Labrenzia sp. VG12: one gene and its partner. The protein of the gene in region 1 binds, or shares a complex with, the protein of each later gene. Links are inferred from orthologs where the notes say so. Each region holds a gene or a part of one and is shown in the gene's direction. Other genes may lie near its edges. The genes, in order: rpsG and tig.

Evidence for each region.
Region 2: the proteins of rpsG (region 1) and tig are in contact, whole or in part, in a crystal structure (PDB 3GTY), measured with the Thermotoga maritima proteins. The link is inferred for Labrenzia sp. VG12 from one-to-one orthologs. Residues at the interface, in WP_004081843.1 of Thermotoga maritima: Lys34, Lys52, Lys55, Glu59, Arg62, Gln63, Glu66, Asn67, Lys69, Val71, Arg95, Ala109, Lys110, Lys111, Gly112, Arg113, Pro114, Glu117, Glu121, Ile124, Ala125, Tyr127, Asn128, Asn129, Thr130, Gly131, Lys135, Asp139, Arg142, Met143; in WP_004081061.1 of Thermotoga maritima: Glu122, Val124, Val129, Leu130, Tyr133, Glu188, Gly259, Ile262, Tyr263, Glu266, Ser270, Glu273, Gln274, Glu277, Arg308, Gln311, Ile312, Ser315, Tyr316, Glu325, Arg329, Arg336, Leu363, Phe366, Trp367, Arg373, Leu377, Arg381, Leu384, Glu387.

Annotation. Positions count from the first base shown.
Region 1 is NZ_CP022529.1:1,716,162-1,720,046, reverse strand. The notes cover bases 191-2,899. They hold rpsG (30S ribosomal protein S7), read left to right. Parts: upstream 191-1,164; coding sequence 1,165-1,635; downstream 1,636-2,899. Other genes in these bases: fusA (elongation factor G), read left to right, coding at 1,661-2,899; rpsL (30S ribosomal protein S12), read left to right, coding at 781-1,152. Outside these bases: CHH27_RS07930 (regulator), read left to right, coding at 1-108; more of fusA, read left to right, coding at 2,900-3,736; tuf (elongation factor Tu), read left to right, coding at 3,783-3,885.
Region 2 is NZ_CP022529.1:1,528,666-1,531,470, reverse strand. It holds tig (trigger factor), read left to right. Parts: upstream 1-630; coding sequence 631-1,980; downstream 1,981-2,805. Other genes in the region: CHH27_RS07005 (ATP-dependent Clp protease proteolytic subunit), read left to right, coding at 2,184-2,805; CHH27_RS07015 (murein L,D-transpeptidase family protein), read left to right, coding at 1-362. UniProt on the Bacillus subtilis protein: Involved in protein export. Acts as a chaperone by maintaining the newly synthesized protein in an open conformation. Functions as a peptidyl-prolyl cis-trans isomerase.

The DNA of each region.
Region 1 (3,885 bases):
CTCGACCAGATCGGTGTCATGGACGGTGAACCGGATGATCCGGTCTATGAGGGCGCCTATCAGGATGCGCTTGCCGGTAATGTTGCGATCGTGACCTTCACCGAATAGCGGCATCGAGGACCTGCTCGGCCGGAAGGCAGTTCTGCGGTGAGGGACTGGCTGCAATGCGTTTTCGCACCAGCTGGGACCTTGGGCCGGCGAACGGGCAGGGGAGATCGGGTCGCATCTGGAATCAGGCCGCTTTTTCAAGGAGCAAGATGAGTCGACGGTTGGTCGAACTGATCTGTATTGATCCAATTTGACTGACCTGATTCAGACTTGGTTCAGACTTGTGACGAGTGGAAGAATCCCTCTGCGAAATATTGTTTCAAAAACCGCGTCACAAAGCTGTCGTAAAGTCGCTTATCTGTCGGAAAACGTTCCGGAAATTTGGATTGCCAAAGCGTAAGGCGCAGAAACGCGGTTTTTTGGACAAAGCACTTGACGCAAAGGGTGCATATGAGTAGGTTCCGCGCATCCCAAGGGCAGGCGGTAAGAGTGAAGCCGTCCAGCGCTGAACAAGGCGCAGGACCAAGTCCTCTTAAACGCTGCCGGGTTACATAGGCGAATACGCGTCGATTGCATGACCGCGAGGCAACTCGTGGTCCTCTGGTTTTTCGCAGCGCCTGCCGCTCTTGTCTGAGCGCGCGGGCGCGATTTTGCATGCTTGTTGGCTTGCGGATCAGCGGAGGACTGCAGTTGCATACGAATTTTTTGGATGGACAAGGTAAAGGGCACAGAATGCCGACCATCAACCAGTTGATCCGCAACCCGCGGAAAGTTCCGGCGAAGCGGAACAAGGTGCCGGCCATGGAGGCCTGCCCGCAGAAGCGTGGTGTTTGCACCCGCGTTTACACGACGACGCCGAAGAAGCCGAACTCGGCTCTGCGTAAGGTGGCCAAGATCCGCCTGACCAACGGCTTCGAAGTCATTGGCTACATCCCGGGTGAAGGTCACAACCTTCAGGAACACTCGGTGGTGATGATCCGCGGCGGCCGCGTCAAGGATTTGCCGGGTGTGCGTTACCACATCATCCGTGGTGTGCTTGACACCCAGGGCGTTAAAGATCGTAAGCAGCGTCGTTCGAAATACGGCGCCAAGCGGCCGAAGTAAGGAGCACGTCAGATGTCCCGTCGTCACCGCGCAGAAAAACGCGAAATCAACCCGGATCCGAAGTTCGGGGATATTGTCGTCACCAAGTTCATGAACTCCATCATGTATGACGGCAAGAAGTCTACCGCCGAGCGCATCGTCTACGGTGCCTTCGACGTAGTCGAAAACAAGACCCGCGAGAACCCGATCGAGGTGTTCCACGCTGCTCTTGAGAACGTCATGCCGCAAGTGGAAGTTCGGTCCCGCCGTGTTGGTGGTGCGACCTACCAGGTTCCGGTTGAGGTTCGCACCGATCGCCGTCAGGCGCTCGCAATCCGCTGGTTGATCGCCGCAGCGCGCAACCGCAATGAAACCACGATGGTTGACCGTCTCTCCGGCGAACTGCTCGATGCAGCAAACAACCGTGGTACCGCAGTTAAGAAGCGCGAAGACACGCACCGGATGGCAGACGCCAACCGCGCATTCTCGCACTATCGCTGGTAATAAGTTACTTCGAAGGGCTGACGCTATGTCGCGCACGCATAATATCGAGGACTACCGCAACTTCGGCATCATGGCTCACATCGATGCCGGCAAGACGACGACCACCGAGCGGATCCTCTACTACACGGGTAAGAGCCACAAGATCGGCGAAGTTCATGACGGCGCAGCCACCATGGACTGGATGGAGCAGGAGCAGGAGCGTGGCATCACGATTACCTCTGCTGCGACCACCGCTTTCTGGAAAGAAAAGCGCCTGAACATCATCGACACCCCGGGCCACGTTGACTTCACGATTGAAGTTGAGCGTTCCCTGCGCGTGCTCGACGGTGCCGTCGCTCTTCTGGACGCCAACGCTGGCGTTGAGCCGCAGACCGAAACTGTCTGGCGTCAGGCCGACAAGTACAACGTCCCGCGGATGATCTTCGTCAACAAGATGGACAAGCTGGGCGCAGATTTCGACCGTTGTGTCGAAATGATCCGCAAGCGCCTCGGCTGTACGCCGCTGGTCATGCAGCTGAATGTCGGTGCCGAGAACGAATTCGCCGGCGTTATCGACCTTCTGGAAATGAAGGCCCTGATCTGGCAGTCGGAAAACCTGGGTGCTGCCTGGGACGTTGTCGACATCCCGGCCGATCAGGTTGACCGTGCCCAGGAAGCACGCGATGCGCTGATCGAAACCGTTGTCGAAATCGACGAAGCAGCCATGGAAGCCTACCTGGAAGGCGAAGAGCCCTCCATGGAGACGATCAAGAAGCTGATCCGCAAGGGCACCATCAACAACGACTTTGTTCCGGTATTCTGCGGTTCCGCGTTCAAGAACAAAGGCGTTCAGCCGCTGCTTGACGCTGTCGTCGACTACCTGCCGAGCCCGGTCGAAGTTCCGGCCATTAAAGGCATCGATCCGAAGACCGAAGGCGAAGTCGAGCGCAAGTCCTCTGACGACGAGCCGCTTGGCCTCTTGGCATTCAAGATCGCCAACGACCCGTTTGTCGGTTCCCTGACGTTCTGCCGCATCTACTCCGGTGTCCTGAACAAGGGCGTGTCCCTGCTCAACACCGTGAAAGACAAGCGTGAGCGCGTCGGCCGGATGATGCAAATGCACTCCAACTCCCGTGAAGACATCGACGTGGCCTATGCAGGCGACATCGTTGCGATCGCGGGCCTCAAGGACACCACGACCGGCGACACCTTGTGTGACCCGCTGAAGCCGGTGATCCTGGAGCGCATGGAATTCCCCGAGCCGGTGATCGAGATCGCCGTCGAGCCGAAGACCAAAGGCGACCAGGAAAAGATGGGCCTCGCGCTCAACCGCCTGGCTGCTGAAGATCCGTCCTTCCGCGTCAAGACGGACGAAGAATCCGGTCAGACCATCATCGCCGGTATGGGCGAACTGCACCTGGACATCATCGTCGACCGCATGAAGCGCGAATTCAAGGTCGAGGCCAACATCGGTGCACCGCAGGTTGCCTACCGTGAAACCATCACCAAACAGGCTGAAGTGGATTACACCCACAAGAAACAGTCCGGTGGTTCTGGCCAGTTCGCCCGCATCAAGCTCACCATCGAGCCCGCTGAGCCGAATGAAGGCTATGTGTTCGAGAGCAAGATTGTCGGTGGTAACGTTCCGAAGGAATACATCCCGGGCGTGACCAAGGGTATCGAAAGCGTTATGTCGTCCGGTCCTATTGCCGGCTTCCCGATGCTGGATATCAAGGCGATCCTGACCGACGGTGCATACCACGACGTTGACTCCTCTGTGCTCGCCTTCGAAATCGCCGGCCGTGCCGGCTTCCGCGAAGCGATCCAGAAGGCCGGCCCGAAACTGCTCGAGCCGATCATGAAGGTCGAGGTTGTCACCCCGGAAGACTACATGGGTGATGTGATTGGTGACCTGAACTCCCGCCGCGGCCAGATCGCCGGTACGGAAAACCGGGGCATCGTGACTGTCATCACCGCAATGGTACCGCTGGCCAACATGTTTGGTTACGTGAACAACCTGCGTTCCATGTCCCAGGGCCGCGCGCAGTACTCGATGGTGTTCGATCACTACGAGCAGGTGCCGCAGGCTGTCGCCGAAGAGGTTCAGGCGAAATACGCCTGATCCCACCTCTTGAAGTCAAAAAGAATTAGAGAAACGGAGTAATCCGATGGCGAAAGAAAAATTTGAGCGCAATAAGCCGCACGTTAACATTGGCACGATTGGCCACGTTGACCACGGCAAGACCACGCTGACCGCTGCAATCACCATGA
Region 2 (2,805 bases), 190 kb from region 1 along the record:
ACGGTCGGACCGGCAGCTTCCTGATGGTTCACGGCAATTGTGTCTCGATCGGCTGCTACGCGATGACCAATGCGGGCGTCGAGGAGATTTACCTGCTTGCGAACGAAGCCTTCAAGAAGGGGCATTCAGACTTCGGCGTTCACATTTTCCCGTTTCGGATGACGGCGGAAAACTTCGCGCGCCACAGCGGTTCGAAATGGCTGGGTTTCTGGCAGAACCTGAAGGAAGGGCACGATGCCTTTGAATTCACCCGGGTTCCGCCTGTTGTCGGTGTCCGGGAGCAGACTTACAGTGTCGCAGCGCGGCCTGCGCCTGGATTGCAGACTGCGGCGATGCCGGATGTGAAGCCGCGATCAAACTAAAACGAAGTTCCGCTTCTGAAGCGGCTGGCTTTCAATTTGCCGTCTGCGAAACACGTGAAAACGCCCGCAAATCCGCGCTCTCCCCTTGACACTTTCGGGTCCACGCTTTATCGCGCTCCCATCGTGCGTCCCGGACTCCGTTCGGGGCGATGCATTGCCGTTGGAACGCTCCTGTAAAAAGGGGAGTGCAGGCGGTGCGGCACACGGGATTTTAAATAACGAAACCTCCGGGGCGGATTGCCGCTCGGGATCGAGGACGACAAAACCCATGCAGGTAACCGAAACCCTCTCCGAGGGCCTCAAGCGTGAGCTGAAAATCGACATTCCGGCTGGTGATCTCGCCGCCAAGCTCGACGACTACATGGCCGACCTGAAATCCAAGGCCAACATCAAGGGCTTCCGCCCGGGCAAAGTGCCGATGGCGCATCTGAAGAAGATGTACGGCCGTCAGGCCATGGCCGAGATCCTGTCGAACACCATCCAGGAAACCACCCAGAAGGCCGTTGAGGAGCGCTCCGAGCGCCCGGCACTGACCCCGGAAATCGATCTGCCGGAAGAAGATGCTGAAAAGATCATGGCCGGCGACGCCGACCTGTCTTTCAAGATGACCTACGACGTCCTGCCGGACTTCGACATCGTTGATTTTGCCGGCATCGAGATCGAGCGCCCGGTTGTCGAGATCGCCGAAGACGAAGTCGACGAGCAGGTTGCCGAAATCGCCAAGAACAACACGCCGTTCGACGCGAAGGACGGCAAGGCCGAAGACGGCGACCGCGTGACCATGTCCTACCTGGGCAAGATCGACGGCGAGCCGTTTGAAGGCGGTGCTGACGAAAACGGCCAGCTCGTTCTCGGTTCCGGCCAGTTCATCCCGGGTTTCGAAGATCAGCTGATCGGCACCAAGGCCGGTGACGAAAAGGTCGTTGAAGTGACCTTCCCGGAAGACTATCCGGCGGCTCACCTGGCCGGCAAGGCTGCGACCTTCGACGTTGTCGTCAAGGAAATCGCCGCTCCGGGCGAAGCCAAGGTCGATGACGAGTTCGCCAAGGGTCTCGGCCTCGAATCGCTCGACAAGCTGAAGGAAATCGTCCGCGGCCAGATCGAAGGCCAGTTCGGCCAGATGACCCGTCAGCGGGTCAAGCGCCAGCTGCTCGACAAGCTCGACGATCACTACTCCTTCGAACTGCCGGAAAAACTGCTCGACAGCGAGTTCGATGTCGTCTGGCGCCAGGTCGAAGAAGACATGAAGCGCAACGAGAAGACCTTCGAAGACGAAGACACCACGGAAGAAGAGGCGAAGGCGGAATACCGCAAGATCGCCGAGCGCCGTGTCCGTCTTGGCCTGGTCCTGTCCGAAATCGGTGAAAAGAACAACATTCAGGTCACCGACGAGGAACTGCAGCGTGCGCTCTATGATCGCGTTCGCCAGTTCCCGGGCCAGGAGCAGCAGGTGTTCGAATTCTACAAGAACAACCAGCAGGCTCTCGCGTCCCTGCGGGCGCCGATCTACGAAGAGAAGGTTGTCGACTTCATGCTCGAACTGGCCAAGGTCGCCGACAAGACCGTGACCAAGGAAGAGCTTGAGAAGCTGGTGGCCGAGGACGAGGAAGAAGCCTGATCCGGTTTCTCCCCATGATCCCCAGATGCGGCGCGCGCTTTAACCTTGCATTCACGCCGCATCTGCCATGACTTTGCGTTGAGGGCGACATCCCATATATACGGGATGTCGCTTTTTTCGAGTCAGGCCCAGAATCGATGCGCTTCTGGCCTGTTTCCTGTCCGGAGGTCTTCCGGGCATCATCTCAAGAATATGGATGAGGCATGAAGGATCCTGTCGATATCTACATGAACACTCTCGTGCCGATGGTTGTCGAGCAGACAAACCGGGGCGAGCGGGCCTTCGATATCTATTCGCGCCTTTTGAAGGAGCGCATCATCTTCCTGACCGGTCCGGTCGAAGATCACATGGCAACCCTCGTCAGCGCGCAGTTGCTTTACCTTGAAGCGGAAAACCCGACCAAGGAAATCGCGATCTACATCAACTCGCCGGGCGGTCTGGTGACCTCCGGGCTTGCGATCTATGATACGATGCAGTTCATCCGTCCGGCAGTGTCCACGCTGTGTATCGGTCAGGCCGCGTCCATGGGCTCGCTGCTGCTGGCAGCCGGCGAAAAGGACATGCGGTTCATTCTGCCGAATGCGCGCGTGATGGTGCACCAGCCGTCCGGTGGTTTCCGCGGTCAGGCAGCCGACATCATGCTGCATGCCCAGGAAATCCTGGCCATGAAGCGTCGGTTGAATGAAATCTACGTGAAGCACACGGGTCAGAGCCTGGACCAGGTCGAAGAAGCGCTTGAGCGCGACAACTTCATGACCGCGGAGCGGGCCAAGGAATTCGGCATTGTCGACAACGTGATCACCGATCGCGCGACTCTCGGCGGCG